Regions from separate parts of the Streptomyces sp. NBC_01233 genome, predicted to be linked through region 1. Evidence: riboswitches for the same ligand, from Rfam matches in the RefSeq annotation. Region 1 holds a riboswitch; each other region holds the start of a gene.
What was found. A riboswitch is a leader RNA that binds a small molecule or an ion and turns the genes downstream of it on or off. The one in region 1 is predicted to bind cobalamin.
Positions count from the first base shown of each region.

Region 2: it holds a riboswitch for cobalamin, as region 1 does, so the genes downstream of both, OG332_RS38490 (ABC transporter substrate-binding protein) here and metE (5-methyltetrahydropteroyltriglutamate--homocysteine S-methyltransferase) in region 1, are expected to answer to the same signal.
Region 3: it holds a riboswitch for cobalamin, as region 1 does, so the genes downstream of both, OG332_RS29125 (ribonucleoside-diphosphate reductase subunit alpha) here and metE (5-methyltetrahydropteroyltriglutamate--homocysteine S-methyltransferase) in region 1, are expected to answer to the same signal.

Region 1 covers NZ_CP108514.1:8,120,387-8,130,320, forward strand. The annotation lists gene OG332_RS38085 (acyl carrier protein) at 1-63, opposite strand, end outside; gene OG332_RS38090 (SchA/CurD-like domain-containing protein) at 77-1,267, opposite strand; gene OG332_RS38095 (FAD-dependent oxidoreductase) at 1,370-3,085, shown strand; cobalamin riboswitch at 3,198-3,423, shown strand; gene metE (5-methyltetrahydropteroyltriglutamate--homocysteine S-methyltransferase) at 3,598-5,922, shown strand; gene OG332_RS38105 (TetR/AcrR family transcriptional regulator) at 5,941-6,615, opposite strand; gene OG332_RS38110 (galactose-binding domain-containing protein) at 6,755-8,821, opposite strand; gene OG332_RS38115 (hypothetical protein) at 9,073-9,934, shown strand, end outside.
Region 2 covers NZ_CP108514.1:8,224,507-8,234,440, forward strand. The annotation lists gene OG332_RS38480 (ABC transporter ATP-binding protein) at 1-400, opposite strand, end outside; gene OG332_RS38485 (FecCD family ABC transporter permease) at 370-1,464, opposite strand; gene OG332_RS38490 (ABC transporter substrate-binding protein) at 1,488-2,477, opposite strand; cobalamin riboswitch at 2,848-3,074, opposite strand; gene OG332_RS38495 (hypothetical protein) at 3,378-3,563, shown strand; gene OG332_RS38500 (P-loop NTPase fold protein) at 3,623-6,373, opposite strand; gene OG332_RS38505 (hypothetical protein) at 6,447-7,928, opposite strand; gene OG332_RS38510 (agmatine deiminase family protein) at 8,024-9,175, opposite strand; gene OG332_RS38515 (TetR/AcrR family transcriptional regulator) at 9,359-9,934, opposite strand, start outside.
Region 3 covers NZ_CP108514.1:6,075,837-6,085,770, reverse strand. The annotation lists gene OG332_RS29160 (carbohydrate ABC transporter permease) at 1-160, opposite strand, end outside; gene OG332_RS29155 (carbohydrate ABC transporter permease) at 157-1,176, opposite strand; gene OG332_RS29150 (extracellular solute-binding protein) at 1,303-2,586, opposite strand; gene OG332_RS29145 (GntR family transcriptional regulator) at 2,876-3,640, shown strand; gene OG332_RS29140 (carbon starvation CstA family protein) at 3,779-6,025, shown strand; gene OG332_RS29135 (YbdD/YjiX family protein) at 6,022-6,270, shown strand; gene OG332_RS29130 (GNAT family N-acetyltransferase) at 6,337-6,834, shown strand; cobalamin riboswitch at 6,876-7,007, shown strand; gene OG332_RS29125 (ribonucleoside-diphosphate reductase subunit alpha) at 7,153-9,540, shown strand; gene OG332_RS29120 (ribonucleotide-diphosphate reductase subunit beta) at 9,540-9,934, shown strand, end outside.

The DNA.
Region 1 (9,934 bases):
GTTCACACCGGCCCCCTTCTTCATCAGGGCGGCCAGTTCTTCCATGGTCAGTCGAGCGGTCATGACGGCCATCTCCTCAGGCTTGGTCCGGCGTACGCCGGTCGGTGATCAGGCGCATTTCAGAGCGCGCGAGGAAGCGCGAGATCTCCTGGTCGGTGGTGGGGACGCCGTCCTTGGCGCTGTCGAGCAGCCGGGCCAGCACGGCCGCCTTGTGGCCGCCCTCGACGCCGAGCGTCAGGGCGGGCCGGGCGTCGAGCGGGCCGCGCATGTCGAGGAGCCGGACGACGATGTCGTCGCGCTGGAACAGGGTGCTGCCCTCGATGGGGCTGGTCGGGTCGTCCACGGCCGCCTCGTCCTGGCCGGCGAGCAGCCGGGCGAGCGCCATGCCGCACCCGTTCTTGGCGGGGTAGAAGAGCGCGTGCCGCCTGACGTCCGCGTGCTCGCGGCCACCGCCCGCCACGTGGTGCACCGCGGGGAGCGCCGCTCGGGTGAAGAACATCCGGGCGGATCCGGGGTCGCTGAGGTCCCGGTCCTGTTCCAGGTACGGGTTGATGGCCTCCTCCAGGGCCCTGACCTCGGGCTGCAGGGCCACGTGGCGCAACGCCGCGAGGAGGTCGCCCTCCACCTCGACCGCCCGTACGACCCGGTTGTCGTGCATGAAGAGCGAGGTGCGGCGCAGCCGGGTGTTCGCGTCGACCTGCGCCTGCGGGGAGGTGTACCCGGCGAGCAGCTCCGCCACGACGGGTTCGCTGCCCGGCTTCACGGTGAAGGTGAGGGCGTGGCGGACCACCCCGTCCCCGCGCCGCGGGGCGACCTGGAGGCGGTCCCCGGACCGGTCCCCGAAGTGCGCGGAAGCGGCGTCGGGGCCGAACCCGGGATCGGAGCCGGCGGACGAGGGGGAGAGGGAGGCGGCGGGGACGGAGTCCTTGCCGGTCACCCGCAGCACGCTGAAACGCAGCGAGCGCGTGTCCCGTACGCAGCCGTGGAGCGGCTGCACCGACGCGACGTGCTCCTCGCTGTTGACCCAGGCCAGGAACCGCGGTGCGCTCTCCCACTCACTGGTGATGAGCCACTGGGAGGGGTTCTCGATCGACTGGCACAGCTCGTCGCTGATGTGTCCGGGGACGGAGGACACCTGCTTGCGGAGATGCTCGTAAACCTCCAGGAACTGGTTCTGCGCACCGTCGTACAGATCCAGCAGCAGCACGACCCGAAGCCTCGAGTCGTCGAAGGCGGACTGGGATATCCGTTCCGACAAGGTTGTCATCGTTCACACTCCTTCGAGACCACACGGTCGCCACGGGGCGGCGCCACCCGAACCGATCGTTGTCCCGTAATCCCCCCGGCGCGAGAGGAGAGAACCAACCGGGTGAACGAGCGAGGGAAGCGCCCTCGCACAGGGCATGGAAGAGCCATGAAGGAAAACGTCGACCACCGCGTCCCTGTCCTCATCGTGGGCGGCTCGCTGGTGGGCCTGTGCACCTCGCTCTTCCTCGGCCGGCACGGCATCAGCCACATGCTGGTCGAGAAGCACGCGGGTACCTCGATGCACCCGCGAGGACGCGGTATCAACGTACGGACCATGGAGTTGTTCCGCGTCGCCTGTGTCGAGGACCGGATCCGCGAGGCGGCCTCGGTCCTGGCGGACAACCACGGCATCCTGCAAGGCGGCTCCCTGACCGGTGAAGACCAGGAGTGGCTGTTCGAGCAGATCGACCCGGGGGGCGCACTCGCCCGCTTCAGCCCGTCGGCATGGTGCCTGTGCAGCCAGAACGACATCGAGCCGGTACTGATGTCCGTGACCCCCGGGCTCGGGGCCGACCTGCGGTTCTCCACCGAGCTCCTCTCCTTCGAACAGGACCCGGGCGGTGTGACCGCCATCGTGAAGAACCGCGACACCGGGGAGCACAGCACGGTGCGCGCGGACTACCTCGTCGCCGCCGACGGGCCGCGCAGCCCGGTGCGGGAAGGGCTGCGGATCGGCCAGAGCGGTCCCGGCGACCTCTTCCACAACGTGAGCGTCACCTTCCGGTCCCGCAAGCTCGCGGACGTGGTCGGCGATCGGCGTTTCATCGTGTGCTACCTGACCAAGCCCGACGCCGACGGGGCCCTGCTGCCGGTGGACAACAGCGAGCGGTGGGTCTTCCACGCGCCGTGGCACCCCGACCGCGGCGAGACCCTGGAGGACTTCACCGACGAGCGCTGCGTCGAGCACATCCGCCGGGCCGTGGGCGCACCCGACCTGGACGTCGAGATCACCGGGAAGGCCCCGTGGCACGCGGCCGAGCGGGTCGCGCAGCGGTACGCGGCCGGCCGGGTCTTCCTGGCTGGTGACTCCGCCCACGAGATGTCGCCCACCGGGGCGTTCGGCTCCAACACCGGTATCCAGGACGCGCACAACCTGGCCTGGAAGCTCGCAGCCGTACTGGACGGCGCGGCCGGCCCCGGGCTGCTGGAGACCTACGAGGCCGAGCGGCTTCCGGTGGCGCGGGCGACGAGCGAGCGCGCCTCGGCCCGGTCCGCCGAGCACAGCCACCCGGGGTACGAGCCCGACCCCGAGACCGTCCCCGAGGCCCAGCCCGAGCCCGCCCCGGGCGGGGGCGGACGGCAGGGCGGCGTCCTGTCCGTGGCCATGGGCTACCGCTACAACCAGGGCGCGGTCCTGGGCACCGACCCCGACCAGCCGGTCGTGCCCGAACGGATGCGTCTGTGCGGCGAACCGGGCACGCGCGCGCCGCACATGTGGCTCCGCGCCCCGGGGGAGGAGCAGCCGAAGTCCACCCTGGACCTCTACGAGCGGTCCTTCGTCCTGCTCAGCTCCGAGGGCACGCCGTGGAGCGGGGCGGCGGGATCCGTGGCCAAACGGATGAACGTGCGCCTGGACGCCTACGCCATCGGCGACGGACCGGAGGCCGACCTGATCCCTTCGAGCGGCGGCGACTGGGCCGAGGCGCACGGCACGACCGAGGCCGGGGCGGTCCTCGTCCGCCCGGACGGCTTCGTGGCCTGGAGGGCGGAGGGGGCCGTGGCTGATGAGGAATCGGTCCTCTACAAGGTCCTGACCACTCTGCTGGACCGGTACTGACCTTCCCCCCGGATCCCCGCGCCGCCCCGGCGGCGCGGGGATCCTCCGTGTCCCGGTCTCGCCGCGCCATCCGGATACTGGACAACCCTGTCCGTTGACGACGAACGCCATCTACTCTGGCAGGGCAGCTGGTTCGCCCCCGTCAGCCGGACGGGGTGCGTCGTAAGAGGGAACCCGGTGGGAATCCGGGACTGCCCCGCAGCGGTGAGTGGGAACGACCGCCGTCATACGCACTGGGACCGGTACCGGTCCTGGGAAGCGACGGCCAGTAGGAGCCCGCCGGGAGACCGGCAGGCGCGCCCGCGAGTCCGAAGACCTGCCCGTTGCCCGAGCGCGAACGACCGCGCCCGGTTTCCCGGTGACCTCGTGGGCGGGTCGGCGTGCTTCAGGCGGATCGTTTCCGGCGCGTACCTCAGGCGTACGCGCATCCGGCGGTCCGCCCGTTCCGGCACCCCTTCGCAGCCCAGGCCCGTCACCGGGTCCATGGAGACACGCTCGCGAAGGAGAGTTCCGTGACCACCGAGTCCGCAGCCGCGGCAGTACAGGCCACCGTGTACGGCTATCCCCGCCAGGGCGGCAGCCGCGAACTGAAGAAGGCCGTCGAGGGCTACTGGAAGGGCCGCGTCACCGCCGTCGCCCTCCGGGAGACCGCCCGCGACCTGCGCCGGACCAACTGGCAGCAGCTGGCCGACGCCGGCATCACCGAAGTGCCGACCGGCGACTTCTCGTACTACGACCACGTGCTGGACACCAGCGTGATGGTCGGCGCCGTCCCCGAACGCCACAGCGCCGCCGTGCGGACCGACGCCCTCGACGGCTACTTCGCCATGGCGCGCGGTACCCAGGACGTGGCGCCGCTGGAGATGACCAAGTGGTTCGACACCAACTACCACTACCTGGTGCCCGAACTCGGCCCGGACACCGTGTTCACGGCGGACTCCTCGAAGCAGGTCGCCGAGCTCGAAGAGGCGCTGGCGCTCGGCCACACCGCCCGCCCGGTGCTGGTCGGGCCGGTGACGTACCTCCTGCTGGCCAAGCCCGCCCCCGGTGTCGCCGCCGACTTCGAGCCCCTGACCCTGCTCGACCGCCTGCTGCCCGTGTACGCCCGGGTCCTGGCCGAACTGCGCGCGGCCGGAGCCGAGTGGGTGCAGCTGGACGAGCCCGCCCTCGTGCAGGACCGCACCCCCGCCGAACTGAACGCCGCCGCCCGCGCGTACCGCGGGCTCGGCGCCCCGGGCGACCGGCCGAAGCTGCTCGTGGCCTCGTACTTCGACCGGCTCGGCGAGGCCCTGCCGGTGCTGGCCAAGGCCCCCGTCGACGGGCTCGCCCTGGACTTCACCGACGCCGCCGCCGCGAACCTCGCCGACCTCGCCGCCGTCGGCGGGCTGCCCGGCAAGCGCCTCGTCGCCGGCGTCGTCAACGGCCGCAACATCTGGATCAACGACTTCGAGAAGTCCCTGTCCACCCTCGGCACCCTCCTGGGGCTCGCCGACCGGGTCGACGTGGCAGCCTCCTGCTCCCTGCTCCACGTCCCGCTGGACGCCACCGTCGAGCGGGACGTCGACCCGCAGGTCCGGCGCTGGCTCGCCTTCGCCCGGCAGAAGACCGCGGAGATCGCCGCGCTCGCCCGCGGCCTCGCCCGAGGCACCGACGCGATCGCGGCCGAACTCGCCGCCAACCGGGCCGACCTGGCCTCCCGCGCCAACTCCGCCGTCACCCGCGACCCCGCCGTGCGCGCCCGGACCGCGGCGGTCACGGACGCGGACGGCCGCCGCTCCCAGCCGTACGAGGAGCGCGCGACCGCGCAGCACGCCCGGCTGGGCCTGCCGCTGCTGCCCACGACGACCATCGGATCGTTCCCGCAGACCGACGAACTGCGCGTGGCCCGCGCCGACCTGCGGGCCGGCCGCATCGACACGGCGGGCTACGAGGACCGCATCGAGGCCGAGATCCGGGAGGTCGTGGCCTTCCAGGAGAAGGCCGGCATCGACGTCCTCGTGCACGGCGAGCCCGAGCGCAACGACATGGTCCAGTACTTCGCCGAGCAGCTCACCGGCTACCTCGCCACCCAGCACGGCTGGGTCCTGTCCTACGGCACCCGCTACGTCCGCCCGCCCGTCCTGGCCGGCGACATCTTGCGCCCCGACCCGATGACCGTGCGCTGGACCACGTACGCGCAAGCGCAGACCGGCCGCCCCGTCAAGGGCATGCTCACCGGCCCCGTCACCATGCTCGCCTGGTCCTTCGTCCGCGATGACCAGCCGCTCGGCGACACCGCCCGCCAGGTCGCGCTGGCCCTGCGCGACGAGGTGAACGGCCTGGAGGCGGCGGGCACCTCCGTCATCCAGGTGGACGAACCGGCGCTGCGGGAGACCCTCCCGCTGCGCGCCGCCGACCACGCCGGCTACCTGGCGTGGGCCACCGAGTCCTTCCGGCTCACCACCGCCGGGGTCCGTCCGGACACCCAGATCCACACGCACATGTGCTACGCCGAGTTCGGCGACATCGTCGACGCGATCGAGGCCCTCGACGCCGACGTCATCAGCCTGGAAGCGGCCCGTTCGCACATGCAGGTCGCCGACGAGCTCGCGGGCGCCGACTACCCGCGCGAGGTCGGACCCGGCGTCTGGGACATCCACTCGCCGCGGATCCCCTCGGTGGCCGAGGCGTCGGCGCTGCTCCGCAAGGGCCTGGCGGCCATCCCGGCCGAACGGCTGTGGGTCAACCCCGACTGCGGCCTGAAGACCCGGGGCTGGCCGGAGACCAGGGCCTCCCTGGAGAACCTGGTCGAGGCCGCCCGCCAGGTCCGCGCCGAGGTCACCGCCGACGGAGCCTGATCCGGGGACCCGGCCGCCTCAGTCGGAGCGCGGGGGTGCGACGCGCTCCCCGACGGGCGGCCGGGCCCCGTCGCCGTGGTCGCCGAAGCCGCCGGCGCAGTCGTCCCCGACGAGGCCCGCCACGTGGTCGGTGATCGTGTCGAGGATGTCCGTGGAGATCTTCTCGTCGCCGAGCACGAGGTGGTTGAGCGTCAGCCCGTCCGTCATGGCGGCGAGATAGCGGGCGAGTACGGTCACGGGGACGCGGAGTTCGAAGCCCATGTGGTGACGGAGCTGTTCGATGAGCTCGGTGTAGGTGTCGGCGTACAGCCGGTACTGGCGTCGCGCCAGGTGCTCGAAACCGGGCCGGCGCAGGGCGTACTGCGTGAGTTCGTACGTGAGCATGTGCTCGCCGGGGTGGGCGGACACGTGGTCCCAGTACGCCTGGAAGCCGGCCCGGACGGTCTCGCGGAGGGTGGCCTTCGGCTGGATCGCCTCCTTCACCACGGTGATGCTGTGCTCGGTGATCGCCGCCATGACGGATTCGAGCAGGGCCTGCTTGGAGTCGAAGCAGTAGTGGAAGACGCTCAGTGACACGCCCGCCTCGGCGGAGATCGACCGGGTCGTCGTCCGGGCGACCCCGTCGCGGGTCATCGCGCGGATGGCGGCCTCGGTCAGCTGCCGGCGCCGGTCGGCCGACGGCATCCGTGCCATGGGCGATCCCTTCGGTTCGTGCTGCTGTGCCGTGCTGTGGGATACGGGGCGGTGCCGTGCGGCGGCGGGAAGGCGGCCGGGGCCGGCCGGATCGGTGAGGATCCGGCCGGCCCCGGCCCCGGACACCGCCCGGGCGGCGTCAGCTGCTGTAGACGCCGACCTCGTGGAGCGAGTACCCCCACTGGGTGCCGCGCTGCAGTCCGTGGACGCGTACGTACCGGGCCGGGGTGCCGGCGAACTGCGCCGTGTCCAGCCCGCCGTCACCGGTGGTCGTGGACCACGCGGACTGCCAGTTCGTGCCGTCGCCCGAGAGCTCGATCCGGTACGACGTGCCGTGGGCGCGTTCCCAGTCGAGGGTGACGCGCTTGACCAGGCCCGGTGTCCCGAGGTCGATCTGGAGCCACTGGTCGTCGCTCCAGTCGCTCGCCCAGCGGGTGCCCGTGTTCCCGTCCACGGCCCGCGAGGGCGCGTAGCTGATGAACGGGTTCCACTCGGACGAGCTGGCCGAGGCGGCGGCGCCCGCGGCGAGGTTCACCCCGGCCTTGTGCTTCTCGGACGAACCCCAGGTGGTGAGGTAGGACTCGGCGCCCCGGAACAGGTCGTCCACCACGTCCTGGCCGCCGGTGATCCGGATGTCCTCGATCCAGTCCGGGACCAGGCCGTAGTGCGAGGCACCGTCGGTGTTGAGGTCCCAGGTGCGCACGCCCGTGGTCTGCTTGTCGATCACGGAGCCGCCGTCGGTGCTGCGGAAGGGGTAGCGGACCGGGTTCGGGGTGTCCGCGCCGCGGGGGCCGGGCCAGCCTCCGACGCCGTTCATGTCGGTGCCGTAGCCGTAGCCGACCTTGTACTTCTCGCGCAGCGCATCCGTGCGCTTGGCCTCCGCACTGAAGGCCTCGGAGCCGCCCATGTACTGGGCGACGAAGCCGCCGAGCCGGTACACCCGCTCCGTCCAGTCGAGGTCCATCCAGCTGTGCGAGGAGATCACGCCGGGGTACGACTCGGATTCGAGGATGTCGAAGGCCCGGCCCGCGGCCTTGACCCCCATGTGGTCGATCTCCAGCATCATCTTGCGTTTCATCATGCCGCGCACCGCGTACTCGCCGAGATCGGTGAGACCGCGGGTGTTGCACTGAGCGTCCGCCGCGTACGAGGGGACCGCCACGCCCGCCGGGAGCTGCTTCTGCGCCTCGGGCGCAGCCGCGAGACCGATGGGGTTGTCGTGCTGCGGGCCCTTGCACTTCTCCGTCTGCCAGAAGGTGCCGGTGGACAGGAACTGGCCCACGTTGATCGCCGTGCCGAGCGCGCCCTGGTCGAAGCGGACCCCGCACAGGGCGTTGTCGAACTTGTGGCACAGGAACATGCTGCGCACGCCCAGCCTGTGCAGCTCGTCCAGGCCGCGGTCGATGTCCTCCTTGCTGCACTGCGCGATGTCCAGGATCTGCTTGCAGCCGAACGGCTCGGAGGTCTCGACCCCGAGGACGACGGCCAGCTTGCCCTGCTTGACGACGTCGCGGGCCTGCGCGGAGTCGGTGACGATCCGGAACCAGCCCTTGCCCGGGCCGCCGTACATCTTGTCGATGTACGCCTGCATGTCGTACGTCTTCTGCGCCTCCAGGCGGATGGCGGTCATCTCGTCGCAGCCGCGGTCCTTGAAGAAGTAGACCGAGCAGATGACGCCGTTGGTGACGAGGTCGTTGACGAGCACCCGCTGGCCGCCGCGCCAGGCGCGTTCGACCCAGGCGTAGTAGTTCTGCTGGTGGGTCAGCGAGTCGTGGGCGGGCCAGTCCTTGAAGGTCGGCCAGCCGTCCGGGTCGTGCTTGCCGTCGCCGCCCTTGGTGATGAAGTCGAAGATGGCGAGCGTGCCGTCGGGGTAGTGCTCGGGGCAGTCCTTGAGCGCGTCGGCCACCCCCTGCTCGGAGAACGGCTTGCCGCAGATGAGACGGCCGCCGAAGCCCTCGTTGGACATCAGGTGGTCGTGCGCGTCGACGAAGCCCCGGACGCGTCCCTGGGAGTCGGTCCCCTTGAAGGGTTCGCCGGTGACGTTGATCTCGGAGTCGGGTGCGGGCCGGGCGACCGGGTTCCACCAGCCGGGGTCGGCGGCGGAGGAACTGGGCACGGGGCCGAGCACCATGGCCACCACGGCGAGGAGCAATGACAGGACCGCGAGGGGCCTACGCCTGTGGTGCGTGTGTCGGGAAATGGTCATCACTCACGTCTTCGGTCAGTGGATGGCGCGGTCGAGGAGCCGGAACCGCCCGGGGGCACGACGGCCACGGCCGTATGGCACGGCTGTGGCTTGTTTGTCATGGCCCGCACAAGCGGTGGGTCGAGAATCGCCACTGGCGGCAGCAGAGTCAAGAGTCCGGGACAGATGACCTGATGGCTCGTCAGTCCGGCCGGATCGGATCCCGGGCCGTGGTGCCGGCGGTGTCGGTGGGGCATGCGACGATCCCAGGCATGATCGCTTCGTCCGCTGCCCTGCTGCCCACCGCGGGTACCCACGTCTCGACCACCTACGCCGACTGGGTCGCCGCCCACGACCCGGACGCGGCCGGGACCGCGCGCGCCCTGGTCGAGGACATGCGCTCCGAACTGGGCCGCTCGCGGACCAAGCCCGGCCGGTTCGTCGACACGATGGCGGCGCGGGCGCGACGGCTGCCGCCGGCGCACCTGCCGTGGTTCTGGGACGCCGTGGGACACCGGTTGATCGGATACGGGAGCCGGCCCGGCGGGCGGGCCTACGCAGCGGCACGGGAGGCCGAGGCCCGGCACGGACTGCCGGTGGACCCGGGCTACCGCCGGGCCAACGCGCTGCTGTTCGCCACGGGCGGGGCCATGCCGGCCAAGGAGTTCGGGGCTCACCAGCGGTTCCTCGCCGAGACGTTGGAGCCGGCGGCGGCGCACGCGGCCCTGGACGCGTTCCTGACGGCGTGGGCGGGCTCGCCCGCGGACCTGCCGGCGGATCTGGTGCGCCGCGTACGGGCGTCCGCGAAGGCGGCCGGGCACGGGGACGAGGAGGTCGCGCGGCTGGTGGGCGCGATCCTGTCGGTCACCCGGAAGAAGTCGGTGCCGGACGCGCTGCTGACCGCCGCGGAGCAGGTCCTGACGGCCCATCGGCCGGCGGACACGGTCGCGGCCGGGCTGGTGGAGGTCTTCCCGGACGGGGTGACCGACGGCGGGGCGTGGCTGCGGATGCTGATCGGCTGCGGCGTGGCGGAGGCGATGGAGGCCGGACGGGTGGTGCCGGAGGGCGGACTGCACCACTGGGTCGGGAACTTCGTCCGCATGTACCAGTACGCGGCCCAGTCCGGCGGCGGCG
Region 2 (9,934 bases), 100 kb from region 1:
GATCGTCCGCGTCATCGCCCGCGAAGGCCCGTTTGTGCGGGGTGCGGCCCATCGCCACCACGTCGTACACGGTCAGTTCGAAGTCCCCGGACGTCTCCTGCAGTACGGCCGCGAGGCGTTGGGCGAGACGTTTGCCCGGCATGCGCCAGACGTCCTCGCCGTCGAGGAGGACCCGGCCCGACGTGGGCCGCACCGCCCGGTAGAAGGTGCGCAGCAGGGTGGACTTGCCGGCGCCGTTGGGGCCGACCAGGCCCACGACCTCGCCGGGCGCCACGTGCAGGGACGCCTGGTGGACCAGCGCCTTGCCGTTCACCAGGACGCTGACGTCCTCGGCGCGGAGGGAACCGGGCTCTCCGGTCGGTCGGTTGGTCACCGGGCAGCCTTCCGTCGCATCAGCCAGAGGAAGAAGGGGCCGCCGACGAGGGCGGTGAGGATGCCCACGGGTACCTCTTCCGGGCTCATGAGCGTGCGCGCGGCCAGATCGGCCGAGATCAGGAACGCCGCCCCCAGGAGGACCGCGGCGGGCAGCGCGCGACGGTGGTCGGCGCCCACGAGCAGCCGCACCACGTGCGGCATGATCAGCCCGACGAAGCCGATCTGCCCGCTCACCGCGACGATCGTGCCGATCATCAGGGCCACCAGCGTGAACAGGGCGCCGCGGAACCGGTGCACGTCCAGACCGAGGGCCGCGGCGGCCTCCTCCCCGGCCAGCAGGAGGTTGAGCGGACGGCAGACGCCGAGGAGGACGGCCGTCCCGAGCAGGACCGCGCCCACCGGGATCCACACCGTCGTCCAGGTGGTGCCGGCCAGTCCGCCGAGCATCCAGCGCAGTGCGGACTGGGTCTTGTGCGGGTCGTTCGAGGTGACGATCAGGAAGCTGGCCAGCGCCGACAGCACCTCGGCCGTGGCCACACCCGCCAGGACCAGCCGCACCGTCGTCATCCGCCCGCCGGAGCGGGCCAGGAAGTAGACGGCGACCAAGGCGGCCAGGGCCCCGCAGAACGCGGCCACCGGCAGGGTGAACAGCCCGAACACCGTCAGGTTCAGGACCAGGATGAGCACCGCGCCGACCGACGCGCCCGAGGACACGCCCAGCAGCATCGGATCGGCCAGCGGATTGCGGACCAGCGCCTGCAGCGCCATTCCGGCCACCGACAGGCCCGCGCCGACCACCCCGGCCAGCAGTACCCGGGGCAGGCGGACGTCCATGACGATCGTCTCGCGCACCGGGGTCCACGTCGGCTCGGCGAGGGACGGGTGCACGCGGTGCAGCAGGATGCCCCACACCTGGTCGGCCGGGACGCTGATCGAGCCGGCCGCGATGCCGGCGGTGGCGGCGCCGACCACCAGCACGCCCAGGAGGGCCAGCACCACGGCGTACGGGATCCCGGGGCGCCGCGCGGGGTCGGGCCGGTCTTCCTCGCGAAGGCCGGGCCGGACCTCCTCGCGAGGGCCCGCCCCCACGGGTGTCGAGGCCTTCGCCCCGGTCACCGGACGAGGCCCGGGTGGAGCTGACGCGCCAGCGACTCGACGGCCGACGGCACCCGCACACCGACCACGGTGGAAGACAGCGGCAGGACCGCGAACCGCTGGTTCTTGATCGCGGGCACGTCCTTCAGCGCCGGATGGGCGAGCAGGAACTTCTTCTTGTCCTCGACGGACCGGTCGCCGTAGTCGTAGATGACGATGGCCTCGGGAGCCCGCTGCGCCACCTGCTCGAACGAGACGTCGCCGAAGGCCTTGTCCAGGTCGGCGAAGAGGTTCACCCCGCCGGCCCGCCGGATCATCTCGTTGCCGATGCCCTTGCCGCCCGCGGTGAAGGCCGTCTTGTCGCCGCTGTCGTACACGAAGAGCTTGACCGGGGCGGCGCCGGTGAGCCCGGTCTCGACCTTGCCGAGGGTGGCGTGCAGCTGCCCCAACCGCTCCTCGGCCCGCTCGGGAACACCGAAGATCTTGGCGACCGTGCGGATCTCCTCGTCCACGGCGGCCACGTCCACCGGGCCGGTGGGGCACTCCTCGGTGTTGAGGCGGGTGTTGATCCCGGCCTTGGTGAAGGCGGCCCGGCTGCGTCCCTCCTTCTCGTCGAAGGTGGAGGTCCACCCGCCGTAGACGAAGTCGGGCTCGGCCTCCAGGAGTGCCTCGAAGGACGGGTACTCCTTGGAGAGGACCTTCACGCTGTCGTAGGCGGCCTGGTACTCGGGGAGGATCCTGTCGTCGAGATAGCCCGTCCCCACCATCGACTTCTCCAGGCCGAGCGCCAGCATCACCTCGGTCGCGTGCTGGTTCAGGGATACCGCGCGCTGCGGCGGGCGCTGATAGGTGCTCGTCACGCCGCAGTTGGTGACCGTGACCGGAAAGCCCTCGGCGGTCGTGCCCGGCGAGGGTGTGGCAAAGGGCGTGGTGCCGCCTGCGCAGCCGGATGCCAGCAGGGCGACGGCGAGTGCGGACAGCACGGCTCTCGGGTGGTTGCGGGGCATGGGTGGTCCTCTCACCGCGGATGGATCGGATGTTCTTCACGCCCTGTCGGGGCGCAGGGCGCAGGAGCACACGGGCGCACGGGGCCGGGCGGGGTGAATCGCGCTGCGGCTCGCGGGGACGGCAAGGCGACGTCCCCGTACGGCCGGTCACGGCGCCTGGGGGCGGGGCGTTTCACGGGGCGGGCAGGCGGCCCCGCGCCTACGAGGGGATCGGCCCCGGGACGTCGACGTCGACGGGGACGTCGGGGAAGCCGGTGTCGTGCTCAACGCACCCAGCGGTGGTGACGGTCTGGTCGGCCACGTCAACTCTCCTTCGCGAGTCGCGGCAGAAAGGCCCCGGGCAGGCGTGCCTCGGGACCCCGCACGACGCTTCGTCATGCGGGCAGTGGCAGGTCTTCGGACTCGCGGGCGCGCCTGCCGGTCTCCCGGCGGGCTCCTACTGGCCGTCGCTTCCCAGGACCGGTTCCGGTCCCAGTGCGTATGACGGCGGTCGTTCCCACTCACCGCTGCGGGGCAGTCCCGGATTCCCACCGGGTTCCCTCTTGCGACGCACCCCGTCCGGCTGACGGGGGCGAACCAGCTGCGCTCACAGCCTACCCGCGAGGCCGGCACCCCCGGTCAGGCCGCCCTCGCACGCCCCGGGCCGACCGGGGGCGGGACGCCCTACCGCAACCAGGCCGGAAGCCGCAACTCCGCCTCCAGCCCGCCCTCTCAAAGGGCATACTCCTCACGCGTGTTCGGACCCACCGCACACCTCTCGACCGGCCCGCCGTCCTGGCCGAGGGGTGCGCGGGCTTTCACGTCCCGTGGTCTCGGGGGACGGTCCGGACCACTTCGCCCACGTCGTACGGAAAGAGGACGGGCACGCACCGAGGCCCCGCGGCGTGCCCGGACACCTCCATGTACGACCTGCTTCGCGCTTCGCTGCCCGAATTCCTCGGCAGCCTCGGCGCCGCCCTCTTCCTCGCCCTCTGCGGCTGGGTCGTCTCGTTGTTCCGGCACCGCACCGCCGGACCCCCGCCTGCAACCCCGGCCGGAGTTCAGGAGGTGGACCGGTCGGAGACCGGCGTGCTCTCCGAGGAGTAGGGAGGACGCAGACGGGCTGGAAGGGTTTCCGGACGGCCTCGTGCCTCGTGCCTCGTCCCTCAGGCCGCCGGCCGTGGGTGGCGGGGGCAGTCGGGGCTGCGGGCGGGTGGGACCGTCGGCGGCAGGCCGGCGGCCGGGCCGTCCGCGAGCCGCCACGCGGTTCGGATGGAGCCGATCAGCTGTCGCGCGCTGTACGGGGACACCTCCAGCTCCTGACGGGCCTGGCCCAGGAGGTCCAGGTCCCCTTCCGGGCCTCGTGACGCGGCCTCGTCCCGGCGGCGGGCCAGGTCACCCGCGCCGAAGATGTCGAGCAGGGTCAGGGAGAACAGGACGTACGCCGACGCCTCGTCGATGAGATTCCGGGCCACGTCCGGAATCTCAGCAGCCGCTTCCTCGCCCAGGTGTCGGTGGAGATCGTGGAAGGCCACGTGTTCCAGGGCCCGCCGGAGCTCGGGGGAGACGCAGGGACAGCCGGCTCGCAGATGGCCCGTCAGGTTCCGGAACGCGATGAGGAGCGCGCTGGTTCGTGACGTCCACTGTTGCTTGCTCAGGAGCGTGCGGAAGCCCGCGAGCGTGTCGGCGAGCTCTTCGAGGATCAACTGGCTTGAGATGTCCGTGAGTTCGATGAGCTGGGTCTTGGACGTGATCTCGTCCAGGCGCAGGCCGTAGCGGATCAGGTCCCTGGGTATTCCGCCCGAGAGGGCGTGCGTGAGCACCTTGTAGGGCTCGGAGAGACCGGACGCCCGGCGCCCGAGGATCTTCTTGGACTCCTCCAGCGTGCACGGCAGGACGTGCACGATGTCGTCCAGCGAGCTGTCGGTGACGCCGCGGTGCGGGAGCCCCCGGCGTACGAACGAGGCGCCGACGTCCTCCGCGACGGAGATCAGGCAGTGGACGTGGGGCACGCCCAGGATGGCCTTGATCTCGTTCAGGAACGCGAGCGCCTCGGTGTCCGAGCCCAGCCGGTCCAGCTCGTCGATCGCGATCACGACCCGCTCCCCCTGCCGGTGCTGTTCGGCGGCGATGTCCGTGAGCAGGTCACGGAAGTCGGAGACCAGCTCGGGGAAGTTCGGCGGCAGGGTCGACAGCGAGGCCGTCTGCGTGGTGAGGAGCTGAGGAGCACCCGCGGTGACCGCGGAGGACGCCGTCTGCATGGTCTGCAGCCGGTACAGCTCGTCGCGGCAGGCGGTCACGAGGGGCGGTGTCGGGTCCGGAGGGGTCCAGGAGCCCGCCTTGACCAGCAGCAGTCCCGCGAGAACGCAGGCGAGCCGGAGGGGGTTCTCGGGGTCGGTCGCGACCGCCAGCGGTGTGGGCCGGGTGAGGAGCAGCGCGAGCGAGACGAGGAGCACCCCGAGCGCGATCCGGCTGCGGCCGACGGTGGCGACGAGTACACGCCCCCGGAACTCCCACGGCTGTTCGGGCGCCAGATTCGCCACTGCGGCCAGCGCCACGAGCAGCAGCAGGAGGCTCTCCGGGTCTTCGCCGATGTTCCCCACGACGCTCCGGACACCGGTGTCGAAGAACAGCGAGACGAACGCGGCCAGGCCCAGCAGCCCGCCGATCGCGACCACCCCGTATCGGCCACCCCGGAGGAGGTCCGCCCACCGGCTCCACCGCCGCAGGCTCCACAGGGCGACGCCGGCGAGGACGACGAGAACGGCCGTCCCGATCCGCTCGCCCCGCCAGACGTCCCCCACCACGTCGGCCGCCCGGTGTCCGTACTCCGCCGCGTGCGCACGCAAGGGACGTTCGTACCGGGTCGCGAGGGAGCGCGTGCTCGCGGCCAGGCCGAGGACGACGAGCGCACCCGCCGTGATCCCGAAGGCCAGCAGGGTGAGCGCGTTGCGCAGGGCCGGGAACAGCCGGCGCGCCGCCCTGCGGAAGGTCGAGAGCCGGATGAACGCGGGAGGGACGTAGCCGTGATGGATGAGGTACCTCTCGCACGTCCTGACGTAGAGGGACAGCAGGAAGTCGTACGGGGAGTAGGTGGCCGGTGCCTGCACGACGACAGCGAACTCGGCGTCGTTCGCGCAGGTTTCCAGGAGCGTCGACTTGCCCACGCCCCGGGAACCGCTGACCGCGATGGTCCCGCCGCTCTCCAGTTGGGTGATCTTGCGAGCGAGGCTCCGGGCCGCCGGGCTGTCGATCACGTACTGCGGATTGCGCGGGGAGCGCAGGCCGTCGTAGCTGTCGGCGAGGAGCAGCGAGTCGGGGTCCTCACCGAGCAGCGCTTCCACCACACGGGCGACCAGGGGGCGCACTCCGTTCTCCTGGAGGTCCCGGCTCCAGGCGGCTTCGGCCCATGCGGTCCTCCTGCTCAAGAGGAGGAGGACCGGTCTCAGACGCCATTCCCGGAGGTTCAGCAGGACGCTCATGCGCCACACCGGGTGCCGCCACACCGCGGTGGCGGTCAGGAGCGGGATCACGGCGCCGGCGAGGGCCGTGGCCCACGACGCGAAGATGAGGAACAGGAGCGTCAGCAGGGTGGTCGAGCAGAGCACCACGGTGGCCGGATGCGTCCCGTTGCGCAGGTAGTCGAGCCGTCGACGAAGCCGTTCCCTCTCTTCGAGCTGGGAACGGAAGCGCTCCTGGGTGTCCCGGCAGGGGTCGACGGCCCGTGCGACGTTGGCCTCGGTGAGCATGGCCGCACGGGTGCTTTCGGCGGTCGCCTGCGGGCGGACGCGCAGGCGCCGTGCGGCGGCGGGCTCGGCCACGCAGGCGTCCACCGCGGCCAGGTACACCTCTGCTTCCTGCTCCAGGGCGAAGAAGTCGGCGACCTGCCATGCGGGGCGCGGGCGGGGTCGGGGCATGGACGCATGGCCTTTCGGGAGGGGCGCCGGTCAGCACGGCCGGGGTGGGATGGGCGGGGTGGGGACGGGCCGGTCAGGACGAGTTGCGCGCGCGTACGAGCTCCCGCCGAGAGATGCGCGTGCCCTGCTTGTGCTTGATCCGGAACAACTCTCCGAGTCCGGGTTCGTCCTTCGAGTCGTCGTCGTACGTGACGGCGTGGGCGCCCCCGTCGTCGAGCAGCCGCCCGACGCACTCGGCGAGCCACGTGGGACCCGAGCCGTTGTATCCCCAGGACAGCCCGGGGGCGTCCATGGCGGGGGCCGGGTACAGCACGCCGTCACCGGTGCGCACCCAGATCGGTTCGTCGAGGATGACCTCTTTGAGGACGGAGCCGGCGGGAAGGCGCTTGGGGGCTCGTCCGATGTAGGTGATCTCCCGGGCGTCACGGGATCGGTACCTCCCCTTGACGGCGACCACGGGGCTTCCGGTCGCCGGATCGACGAAGGTGCCCACGGTGTCGTAGTCCTCCTCCCACACCCGATGGAGTGCGGTCGGCGGCACGGCACGCAGCCGGTTGATCCACTCGGCCGCGGATCGGGTGACCTTCGTCCGCGTCAAGTGGAACGTGCCGCCGTACGGAAGGTCCTCGGCGCCGCTCCACCCACTGACCTGTTCCAGACACTCCACCGCCAGGTCGTCGGTGCGTGCGCAGAGCTCGGCGAGTCCGGCGCCGACGACGTCGTCCGTCGCGAGCTGCGCGAGGCCGGGATCAGCGGTGTCCGGCACGGCCGGGAACACCATCGAGTCCATCGCCGACCGCTCCCAGGCGCGGAGGCGCTCCATCTCCCCGGTGGCGCTGTCCGCGGCCGAGGCCCGGATCCGGTGGCCGATGGTGAAACAGGCGTGCCGGAGCGTGGAGCCTTCGGGCTCTTGCCGCGCCAGCGCGTAGAGCGGCTCCCAGGAGGGGAAGGTGATCACCTCCACCGGCCGGGGCTCGTCTCCGGGCCGCCACGCGGTCAGGTGCTCCTCGCGGCGCAGCGAGCGCGGCCACCACGGGACGCGGGTCCCCACATGGGCGGCCAGCTGGGCCCAGGACGGGGCATAGACGAGTTCGGGCCGGTCCCGGTCCACGGCCCGCAGCCCGGGCCCGTCGAGGTCGTAGGCGTAATCGACGACGACGAAGGTGTCGGCGTCGTCGTGGACGCCGAGGAGCTCGCTCCCCGCGGCGCCGATGCCGTGCAGGGGATAGACGACGGCGACCACGCCCGCGTGCGTCCGCCACAAGCCTGCGAAGAGATCGCTGTCAACGGCCGTGTCGTCCTCGGGAGTCCGGTACGAACCGCCGAGGTAGCGGGGTTCTACCGGAGGCGCCGGGCGCAGCAGGACGGGACCCTTGCCCGCGAGGCCGGGATGCTCGGTGGCGAGCCACCGGCCGAAATTGCGCCCGGACCACATCGTCTCGCCGCCGGTGTATGCGGGATTGATGGGGGCGATCATGCCGGTCGCGATGCGTGACCAGACCGCCTCCGACAGGCGGAACACGTCCTTCAGCTCCGCCGCGGTGAGCTTCTCCAATGCGCCCCTCCTCCATGCCCCCTTGAAGCTCTCCATCATGGGGGAGGGGTCTGACAACGGTTGCCGCGGGCCTGTCGTTCTCCTCGGTCCCGTGGTCAGGCGGCGGGCTTCCCGGGCTGGTCGTGGGTCGAGCAGTGGATGCCGCCGCCGCCCGAGGCGATCGTGTCGATCGCGACCGGCACGACGTCCCGCTCGGGGAAGTGCTCCTGCAGGATCCCGCGGGCCTTGTCGTCGGCCTTGCGGTCGCCGAACTTGGGCATGAAGACGGCGTCGTTGGCGATGTAGAAGTTGGCGTAGGTCGACACGAAGTCGTCGCCCTCGCCCGTGATCCTGTTCAGGTCGGGCTGCGGCAGGTCGATGACGTCGAAGCGCCGCCCGCGTGCGTCCGTCGCCTTCGACAGGACGGACTTGGCCTGGTCGGCGGAGCGTGACCAGGAGTCCGCCGGGGTGCTGGGGTGCGCGCGGTCCAGCAGGACCACACCGGGCGCGGTGAAGCGCACCAGGCTGTCGACGTGGGCGTCGGTGATGTCCTCACCGCGCACGCCGGCCAGCCACACCACCGTCTCGACGCCCAGGGTCTGCTTGAGCTCGGCCTCGATCGTGTCGCGGTTCTTGCCCCGGTTGCGGTTGTCGTTGACGATCGAGCTCTCGGTGATCAGCAGGGTGCCCTCGCCGTCGGGCTCGAAGGAACCTCCCTCGGCGACGAGCGGCGCCTCGGCCCGGGGGATCCCGTACTTCTGGAGCAGGGCGCGAGCGACCATCCCGTCGTTCTCGTGCTCCTGCTTGTTGCCCCAGCCGTTGAAGTTGAAGTCGACGCCGACGACCTTTCCGCCTTCCTCGACGAAGACGGGAACGGTGTCGCGGGCCCACAGGTCGTCCACGGCGAGCGGGATCACCTCGACCTGTGATCCGCAGGCCCGCTGGGCCGCGTCCGCCTGATCGGGCCGGGCCATCATGACGACCGCCTCGTACTCCCCGACGGCCCGCGCGATCCGCGCGATGTCCTCGCGTACGTAGGGCAGGTCTCCCTCCCAGACCGACGACAGGTCCGGCCAGGACATGAAGGTGCGGGTGTGGCTCTCCCACTCGGCGCCGAGACGCCGCTTGCCGCCCGTCGTGGCGGGCTGGGAGGAGCCGACGGGGGCTCCGGTCGCCGAGGGACCACAGGCCGACGCGCCCGCGACGACGGCGCCGATTCCGGCGAGGGTGCGAAGGACGGTCCGACGGGTGGGGGGCAGGAAGGACACGGGGAACTCCGATCGTGGACTGGCGGAAGCGGCGCATCCGGCCAGGGCGGGCGCGAAAGAGTGACGTAGGACGACAAACCGGGCCCTATGGGCAAGAGTGCGCGCGCCGCGCCGCGAACGGCCGCTCGGCACGGTGGGTGATGCGGCCTCGTGGCGCCACTGTCCCACTGACTGGAAATTCAGTCAATTCACAGACGGTGTGGAACCCAGCCGGCCTGTTTCCACTCCGATCGCCTCGCGCAGCAGTCCGCGGGCGTGCCCGACGGGGAGCAGGCCGCTGAGCCAGCGGACGCTCAGCCCCTCCAGCAGGGCGGTCAGCCGCTCCGCGGCGGCCGTGACGGCGCCGGGCGGCGCGGCCGGGCACAGCTCGGCGAGGTGGCCCGCGACCTCCGCCGCCCAGGCCGCGCCCGCCGCGGCGAGTTCGTCCCGGAGCTCCGGATCGAAGACCGAGTGGGCCCGCAGCTCTCCCCAGGCCGTACTGTTCTCGCGCACCTCGGGCAGGTCCTGGAACGCCGGCAGCAGGGTCTGCTCCAGGAGTTGCCGCGGGCCGGACGGATGCGCCGCGGCCTGGCTGTTCTCCGTCGCGGCCCGGCCGTTCTCCGTCGCGGTGTAGCGGTCCGCCCGGTCCCCGATGAAGGCCAGGGCGTGCCGCAGGATGCCGGGCCGGTCCTTGAAGTGGTAGTAGATCAGGGCGGTGGACACGCCGGCCTCGGCCGCCAGGTCCGCCACCCGCAACCCCCGGACGCCCTGGCGCGCGAT
Region 3 (9,934 bases), 2.0 Mb from region 1:
ACGGCTTGAGGGCCGAGGAGAACATCCAGTACACGGGGAAGACGAAGACCAGGGCGAGGAGGAGCGCGCCGAGGTTCTTGGCGACGGCTGCGGGGCGGACCGGCCGGCGCTTGCGGAGCTGCTGCGCGGGCTTCGGCGCGGTGGTGGTGGTGCTGCTCACTGCTCCTCCTCCTGCTTCAGGATCAGGCGGAAGTAGAAGGACATGACGACGACGAGGATCAGGATCGTCAGGACGGAGATCGCGGCGGCGAGGCCGTAGTGGGCCTGGCTCTGGCCCTCGACGTAGGCGAAGACCGGGAGGATCTCGGAGGCGCGGTCGGGGCCGCCCTTGTTCATCGCGTAGACCTGGGTGAAGGCCTTGAACACCCAGATCACCTCGAGGAACGTGGTGATGAGGAAGAACGGCTTGAGGTTCGGGAAGACGATCTTCCAGAAGGTCTGCCAGCCGCTGGCGCCGTCCATCCGGGCGGCCTCGTACAGCTCGGCGCCGACCGTGGTCAGTCCGGCGTACATGTTGAGGGCGACGAAGGGGATGGAGCCCCAGACCACCAGGACGGTGACGATCGTCAGGGTCGAGAGGCCCGTCTGCATCCAGTTGTGCTGCTCGTATCCGGCGAAGCCGGCGGTGCGCATCACCCAGTTCATGACGCCGAACTGCTCGTCGAACAGCCACTTGAAGACCTGTACGGAGGCGACGATCGGCATGGCCCAGGCCATCACCAGCGCCATCGACAGGACCAGCCGCATCTTCTTGCCGAGCCGGTTCAGCAGGATGCCGATGAGGCTGCCGAGCACCATGATCAGTACGACGTTGGCCGCGGTGAAGGCGAAGCTGCGGACGACCACGGTCCAGAAGTCCGCGTCACCGATCAGCTCGGTGTAGTTGGAGAACCCCGCGAAGGGGTACTTCCGCTGGATGAACTCGATCTTGTTGATGTCCTGGAAGGACAGGATCACGTTCTTGATCAGCGGGTACAGCAGCAGTGTCGCGAGGGCGAGCACCGCCGGCGCGACCAGCAGGTAGGGCAGCCACCCCGAGGGGAGCGACTTTCTGCCCCCGCGAGGAGACGTGGGACCGGGAGCGGTCGGGGACGCGGACTTCTGGGGCCGTCCGGCGGACTTCTGTGGTGCGTCCTGTGGAGCGGCGGTCATCGCTCCCTGGGAGTGCACGGTCATGGCGTGGCTTCCTCGCGGTTGACTGTGGAGTCAAATGCGCGACCGGGGGCACGGCAGGCGGCGTGGCGCCTGCCGTGCCCCCGGTGCGATCACACTGCTGGGTGGTGCGGGAACTGCGGGGTGGGACTACTTGTTGATGCGGCTCGCGATTTCCTTGTCCGCGTCCGCGCCCGCCTTGGCGGCGTCCTCACCGTTCAGGACCTTGGTCATGAACTCCTTGATGGGGTTCGGCTCGGTCTCGACGTTCGCCCAGCCCGCGGTGACCGGAGTGATCTTGCCGTTGACGCCGGCCTTGCCCATGGCCTCGGCGAAGGAACCGGCGGCCGGGGTGAAGTTCGCGCCGGCCTGGTTCGGCAGCAGGGCGCCCTTGGTCTCGGCGGCGTACTTGGTCATCTGGTCCTTGCCTGCGGCGAGGGCCAGCCACTCCTTGGCGAGCTCCTTGTTCTTGGAGCGCTCGGCGACCGCGAGGTTCGAGCCGCCGAGGAAGACGGTGCTGGTCTTGTCAGCGGTCTTGCCCGGGATCGGGAAGTAGCCGAAGTCGGCCTCCTTGCCCGCGTCCTTCAGGGCCTTCTCGGCACCGCCGGCCTCCCAGCCGAGACCGATCCAGGAGGCGACGCCGCCCTTGGGGACGATGTCGGTGGACTGCTGCGGGTTGGCCTCGTCCTTGTCCTTGGGGGCGGTGGAGAAGGACTGGAGCTTCTTGTAGAACTCCACGGCGGAAGCGGCCTGCGGGGTGCCCAGTCCGCCCTTCCACTTGGCGCCGTCCTTGACGGCGAGGTCGCCGCCCTCGTCCCAGACGAAGCCAGCGAGGACGTACCAGCTCTGGCCGGGCAGGTAGATCGGCTGCGAGGCCGGGTCGGCCGCCTTCAGCTTCTCCAGACCGGCGATCCACTCGTCGCGGGTCTTCGGCGGGGTGACGCCGGCCTTCTCGTAGGCCTTCTTGTCGTAGATGACGACGCGGTTGGCGGCGTACCACGGAGCGGAGTAGAGCTTGCCGTCGATCTCGGCCGAGGCGAGCATGCTCTTCTGCCAGGCGTCGGCGCCGAGCTTGGCCTTGTCCTTCGTCAGGTCGGCGAGCCCGCCGGTGACCGCGTAGCCGGCGGTCTGCGTGTTGCCGAGCTCGAGGACGTCCGGCGGGTTGTTCTCGGAGAGGGCCGTGGTGACCTTCTCCTGGATGCCGGTCCACTTCTGCTCTTCGACCTTGACCGTGACACCGGGGTGCTTGGCCGAGAACTCCTTGTTGACCTCGTCGATCCAGGCCTTGGGAGCGGAGCCGTCCATCACCCAGACGGTGATCTCCTTGGCGCCACCCGCGTCGGTCTTCGCCTTGTCGTCGCCGCCGTTGCCGCACGCCGCGACTCCGACCATCATGCCCGCGACACTGACCGCCGCGATGAGCTTGCGCTTCACGCCACCCTCCTCAGGGATGCCTGCCTGCACTTCCCTCGCCCGCCGCGGTGACATACGCGAAGTACTGCCGTGGGGCCGGGATCTGATCCATATTGGTTTAGACCAGTAGCTGGAGCTTGGCCTAGACCTTTAGGGGTGTCAAGGGTCTAATGAGCGGGTGCCCGGTCCGTTATCGGACCGACACCTGGGGAGAGAGAAGGCCTGTCCCCCCACTCGTGTCACGATGTGACCGCACATATCGGAGGAGCCGGTGACGGCAGCGAAACTGGAGTCGGGAAGGCGGGCGGCGATGGCCACCGAAGGGGCGACCACGGAGCCGGACGGCGGGGCAGCAACCCGCACGGCACGTGTTCCCAAGTACTACCGACTCAAGCGGCACTTGCTCGACATGACCGAGACGCTGCCACCCGGCACCCCGGTGCCGCCGGAACGCACGCTCGCGGCCGAATTCGACACCTCGCGGACCACCGTCCGGCAGGCCCTCCAGGAACTGGTCGTAGAAGGGCGACTGGAGCGGATCCAGGGCAAAGGCACCTTCGTCGCCAAGCCCAAGGTCTCCCAGGCGCTCCAACTCACCTCGTACACCGAGGACATGCGGGCCCAGGGACTGGAACCGACCTCCCAGCTCCTCGACATCGGCTACGTGACCGCCGACGACACCCTCGCCGGACTGCTCAAGATCACCACCGGCGGACGGGTGCTGCGCATCGAGCGGCTGCGCCTGGCCAGCGGAGAGCCGATGGCCATCGAGACGACGCACCTGTCGGCCAAGCGCTTCCCGGCCCTGCGCCGTTCGCTCGCCAAGTACACCTCCCTCTACACGGCCCTCGCCGAGGTCTACGACGTCCACCTGGCCGAGGCCGAGGAGACGATCGAGACCTCACTGGCCACCCCGCGCGAGGCCGGACTGCTCGGCACCGACGTCGGCCTGCCGATGCTGATGCTGTCGCGGCACTCCCTGGACGCCGACGGGGAACCGGTGGAGTGGGTGCGGTCGGTGTACCGCGGCGACCGGTACAAGTTCGTCGCCCGGCTCAAGCGCCCCGCCGTCTGACGGCCGGCGCCGCCGTCCGGCGCCGGTCCGACAGCCCTCCGGCGGCCGTCCCCCTATACCGGCAAGCGGAATACCGGAATACGGACGGGGTCTTACGTTCACCGGGCAATCCCCCGTAGATTCCCTGCGCTTACGCAGATGATCGACGAGGGGACGAGGGTCATGCCTGAACCGGAAGCAACAGGGACAGAACGGAACACGGCGAGTCCGGACACCACACCGGGCTCGCCTTCTCCGAAGTCCATCGCCGTGTGGGTGCTCGTCGGACTCGTCGGCGCCATCGGCTGGGGCGTGCTGGCGCTCTCGCGCGGCGAGGAGATCTCGGCCGCCTGGCTGCTCGCCGCCGCGCTGGGCTCGTACGCCATCGGCTACCGCTTCTACGCGCGCTTCATCGCACACCGCGTGCTCAAGGTGGACAAGACGCGGGCCACCCCCGCCGAACGCCTTGACAACGGTGTCGACTTCCATCCCACCGACCGCCGGGTCCTCTTCGGCCACCACTTCGCCGCCGTCGCCGGCGCCGGCCCGCTCGTCGGACCGGTGCTCGCCGCGCAGATGGGCTACCTGCCGGGCACCATCTGGATCGTCGCGGGCGTCATCTTCGCCGGCGCCGTGCAGGACATGATCACGCTGTTCTTCTCCACCCGGCGCGACGGCCGCTCGCTCGGCCAGATGGCCCGGGACGAGATCGGCCCCGTGGGCGGAGCCGCCGCCCTGGTCGCCGTGTTCGCCATCATGATCATCCTGCTGGCGGTGCTCGCGCTGGTCATCGTCAACGCCCTGGCGCACTCCCCCTGGGGCGTCTTCTCCATCGGCATGACGATCCCGATCGCCCTCTTCATGGGCTTCTACCTGCGCGTGCTGCGGCCGGGCCGGGTCACCGAGGTCTCCTCCATCGGTGTCGCCCTGCTCCTGGTGGCCATCGTCGCGGGCGGCTGGGTCGCCGAGTCCTCCTTCGCGGACACCTTCACGCTGGAGAAGGAGACGCTGGTCATCTGGATGGTCGCCTACGGCTTCATCACGTCGGTGCTGCCGGTGTGGATGCTGCTCGCGCCCCGCGACTACCTCTCCACCTTCATGAAGATCGGCACCATCGCACTGCTGGCGCTGGGCGTGGTCATCGCGATGCCGATGCTGAAGATGCCCTCGGTCACGGACTTCGCCTCGCGCGGCGACGGCCCGGTCTTCGCCGGCTCGATGTTCCCCTTCGTCTTCATCACCATCGCCTGCGGCGCCCTGTCCGGCTTCCACTCGCTGGTCGCCTCGGGCACCACCCCGAAGATGATCCAGAAGGAGACCCAGGTCCGGGTCATCGGCTACGGCGCGATGCTGACCGAGTCCTTCGTCGCCGTCATGGCGATCATCGCGGCCTGCATCATCGAGCCCGGCCTCTTCTTCGCGGTGAACTCCCCCGGCGGGGTCATCGGCACCACGGTCGAGTCCGCCTCGCAGGCGGTGACCGACTTCGGCTTCGCCATCTCCCCCGAGGCGCTGGCCCAGGCCGCGAAGGACGTGGAGGAGGCCAGCCTGCTGTCCCGTACGGGCGGCGCGCCGACCTTCGCACTCGGAATGTCGGAGATCTTCTCGTCGGTGATCGGCGGGGCCGGCATGAAGGCCTTCTGGTACCACTTCGCCATCATGTTCGAGGCGCTGTTCATCCTCACCACCCTCGACGCGGGCACCCGCGTCGGCCGGTTCATGCTCCAGGACACCCTCGGCAACCTGCACAAGTCCTTCAAGGACGTCAGCTGGAAGCCCGGCGTCTGGCTGGCGAGCGCGATCGTCGTCGGCGCCTGGGGCTATTTCCTGTGGGTGGGCATCAAGGACCCGCTGGGCGGCATCAACCAGCTGTTCCCGCTCTTCGGCATCGCGAACCAGCTGCTCGCCGCGGTCGCCCTGGCCGTCTGCACCACCCTGCTGGTCAAGTCCGGCCGCCTCAAGTGGGCCTGGGTGACGGGCGTCCCGCTGGCGTGGGACGTGGCCGTGACGCTCACCGCCAGCTACCAGAAGATCTTCTCCGACAATCCGAAGATCGGCTTCTTCGCGCAGCGCAGCACCTACCAGGAGGGCATCGACGCCGGGAAGGTGCTCAAGCCCGCGAAGAACATGGACGAGATGCACACCGTGGTCACCAACGCCACGGTGGACGGGGTGCTGTCGGCCCTCTTCGCCCTGCTGATCATCATCGTGCTGCTGGACGCGGCCCGCACCTGCCTGAAGGCCGTCCGCAAGCCGGAGTCGGTGAGCCTCACCGAGGTCCCGTGGACCGAGTCGAAGATCGTCGCCCCGGCCGGGCTGATCCCGACCGCCGAGGAGCGGGCGGAGCTCGCCGCGGCGGGCCTCGACTCGGGCGGCGGGCGGGTCAAGGAGACACTGTCCTCATGAGCGGCCCCACGAGCGGCTTCAGCCGCCTCACGGGCGGCCCCCGCGGCCTCCCGCGGCTGCGCGGCGCGCTGGCCCGGGCCCGGTACTACGTACGGGAGTTCTCCGGGGAGGCGGCGTACGACCGGTACGTCGCCCACGCCCGCTCCCACGACCCGGACGCGGCGGTCCCGACCCGCCGGGACTTCGAACGCGCGCGCACGGACGCGCGCGAGGCGGACCCCCGCAAGGGCTTCCGCTGCTGCTGAGTCACACCGGAGGGCCCCGCCGAAACCCGGCGGGGCCCTTCGCGCGCCTCCGGCACACTCGACCGCATGGACATCACGATCAGGCCTGTGCAGCCTGCCGAGTACGCGGAACTGGGCGAGATCACCGCCCAGGCCTACCTCGCCGACGGGCACCTGGACTTCAACGAGGACGACGGCTACCTGAACGTGCTGCGCGACGTGGCCGGCCGGGCCGCCCTGGCCGAGGTGCTCGTCGCCGAGCGGGACGGGCTGATCCTGGGCGGCGTGACCTTCGCCGCACCCGGGAGCCCGCTCGCCGACATCGCCGGCCCGGACGAGGCCGAGTTCCGGATGCTCGCCGTGGCCCGCGAGGGGCGCGGCCGGGGCGCCGGCGAGGCTCTGGTGCGGGCGTGCATCGAGCGGGCGCGGGCGATCGAGGGCGTGTCCGGCATGGTGCTCTCCACCCAGCACAGCATGACCGGCGCCCACCGGATCTACGCGCGACTGGGCTTCGTACGCGTTCCCGAGCGGGACTGGGCGCCGATCCCGGGCCTGACACTCCTCGCGTATCGGCTCAACCTGTAGCCACGCCGACACTACATGTGGGGGTTGCCGCAGACGGCCGCCCCCACATGTATGCTCAAGGCTGCTGTCGCCGCAGGGGAATTCGGTGTGAATCCGGAACTGTCCCGCAACGGTATGAAGTGTCCGCCTACCGGACACCAAGTCCGATGACCTGCCGACAGCGCGCCCGGCTCGACCGAACCGGGTGCCGACACGTCCGGGCCTCGCGGTTGGGCCGGTGGACGCCATGCGGTGTGTACGCGTTGCTGCCACGCCCGCATGCGCCCGCTCGCGCCCCGCTCCGCCGATGACCGGGCCGAGCGAGGGAGAGCTCCCGCCGTGACCATCGCGCCTTCCGCACCGCGCGCCGAGTCCGTTTCTGGCGACAACACCGAGGGCCCGGGGGCCACGCTGCTGCGTACCCTCACCGAACTTACGGCGGACCTCCCCGACACCGACCCCGGGCGCGTCGCCGCCGCCGCGCTCCGCGGCCGCAGCTCCGCCGCCGACGAGGCCGAACTGCGCGGTCTCGCCACCGAGGCCGCCGCCGGTCTGATCTCCGAGGACCCCGCGTACTCGAAGCTCGCCGCCCGGCTGCTGACGCTGGCCGTGCGCGACGAGGCCGCGAGCCAGGGCTCCACCTCCTTCTCGGCCTCGGTCGAGGTCGGCCACCGCGAGGGCCTCATCGCCGACCGCACCGCCGAGTTCGTGCGCACGCACGCGAACCGGCTGGACGCGCTGGTCGAGCACACCCTCGCCGAGGGCGCCGACGACCGCTTCGGCTTCTTCGGCCTGCGCACCCTGCACAGCCGCTACCTGCTGCGGCACCCGATCACCCGTCAGGTCATCGAGACCCCGCAGTACTTCATGCTGCGCGTGGCCTGTGGCCTCGCCGCGGACGAGAGCGTCCAGGCCGTCGAGGAAGTGGCCTCGCTGTACCGGCTGATGAGCCGCCTCGACTACCTGCCCTCCTCCCCCACCCTCTTCAACTCCGGCACCCGGCACCCGCAGATGTCCTCCTGCTACCTGCTGGACTCCCCGCTGGACGAGCTCGACTCGATCTACGACCGCTACCACCAGGTGGCGCGCCTGTCGAAGCACGCGGGCGGCATCGGCCTGTCCTACTCCCGCATCCGCGCCCGCGGTTCCCTGATCCGCGGCACCAACGGCCACTCCAACGGCATCGTGCCGTTCCTGAAGACCCTCGACGCCTCCGTCGCCGCCGTGAACCAGGGCGGCCGCCGCAAGGGCGCCGCCGCCGTCTACCTGGAGACCTGGCACGCGGACATCGAGGAGTTCCTGGAGCTCCGCGACAACACCGGCGAGGACCAGCGCCGTACGCACAACCTGAACCTCGCCCACTGGGTCCCGGACGAGTTCATGCGCCGCGTGAACTCGGACGCAGAGTGGTCGCTGTTCTCCCCGGCCGACGTGCCCGAGCTGGTCGACCTGTGGGGCGACGAGTTCGACGCCGCCTACCGCAAGGCCGAGGCGGAGGGCCTGGCCCGCAAGACCATGCCCGCCCGCGACCTGTACGGCCGGATGATGCGCACCCTCGCGCAGACCGGCCAGGGCTGGATGACCTTCAAGGACGCCTCCAACCGCACGGCGAACCAGACCGCCGAGCCGGGCACGGTCGTGCACTCCTCGAACCTGTGCACCGAGATCATCGAGGTCACCAACGACGGCGAGACGGCCGTCTGCAACCTCGGCTCGGTCAACCTCGGCGCCTTCGTCGTCGACGGGGAGATCGACTGGGAGCGGATGGACGAAACCGTCCGCACCGCCGTGACCTTCCTCGACCGCGTGGTGGACATCAACTTCTACCCGACCGAGCAGGCCGGCCGTTCCAACGCCCGCTGGCGCCCGGTGGGCCTGGGCGCGATGGGCCTCCAGGACGTCTTCTTCAAGCTGAAGCTCCCCTTCGACTCCCCCGAGGCGAAGGCCCTCTCCACCAAGCTCTCCGAGCGCATCATGCTCGCGGCGTACGAGGCCTCGTGCGACCTGGCCGAGCGCAGCGGCCCGCTGCCGGCCTGGGAGCAGACCCGCACCGCTCGCGGCGTCCTGCACCCGGACCACTACGACGTGGAGCTGAACTGGCCGGAGCGCTGGGACGCGCTGCGCGCCCGCGTCGCCGAGAGCGGCATGCGCAACTCCCTGCTCCTCGCCATCGCCCCGACGGCCACCATCGCGTCGATCGCCGGCGTGTACGAGTGCATCGAGCCGCAGGTCTCCAACCTCTTCAAGCGCGAGACGCTCAGCGGTGAGTTCCTCCAGGTGAACGGCTACCTGGTGGAGGAGCTGAAGGCGCTCGGCGTGTGGGACGCCCAGACCCGCGAGGCGCTGCGCGACTCCTCCGGCTCGGTCCAGGGCTTCGGCTGGATCCCGGCGGAGGTCCGCGAGCTGTACCGCACGGCGTGGGAGATCCCGCAGCGCGGCCTGATCGACATGGCGGCGGCCCGTACGCCGTTCCTGGACCAGTCGCAGTCGCTGAACCTGTTCCTGGAGACGCCCACCATCGGCAAGCTCAGCTCGATGTACGCGTACGCCTGGAAGCAGGGTCTGAAGACCACGTACTACCTGCGCTCGCGCCCCGCGACGAAGATCGCCCGCGCCGCGTCCGCGTCCGCCGTCCCGGCCGCCGCCACCCCGCTCCCGCAGGCCGTCGACGCCGACGCTCTGGCCTGCTCCCTTGAGAACCCCGAGTCCTGCGAGGCCTGCCAGTAATGAGCTCCACCGACAAGAAGAACCTCCTGGACCCGGGCTTCGAGCTCACGCTCCGCCCGATGCGCTACCCGGACTTCTACGAGCGCTACCGGGACGCGATCAAGAACACGTGGACCGTGGAGGAGGTCGACCTCCACTCGGACGTCGCGGACCTCGCGAAGCTGACGCCGGCCGAGCAGCACATGATCGGCCGCCTGGTCGCGTTCTTCGCGACGGGTGACTCGATCGTCTCGAACAACCTGGTGCTGACGCTCTACAAGCACATCAACTCCCCGGAGGCGCGCCTGTACCTGTCGCGCCAGCTGTTCGAAGAGGCCGTGCACGTCCAGTTCTACCTGACGCTGCTCGACACCTACCTGCCCGATCCGGACGACCGGGCGGCCGCGTTCGACGC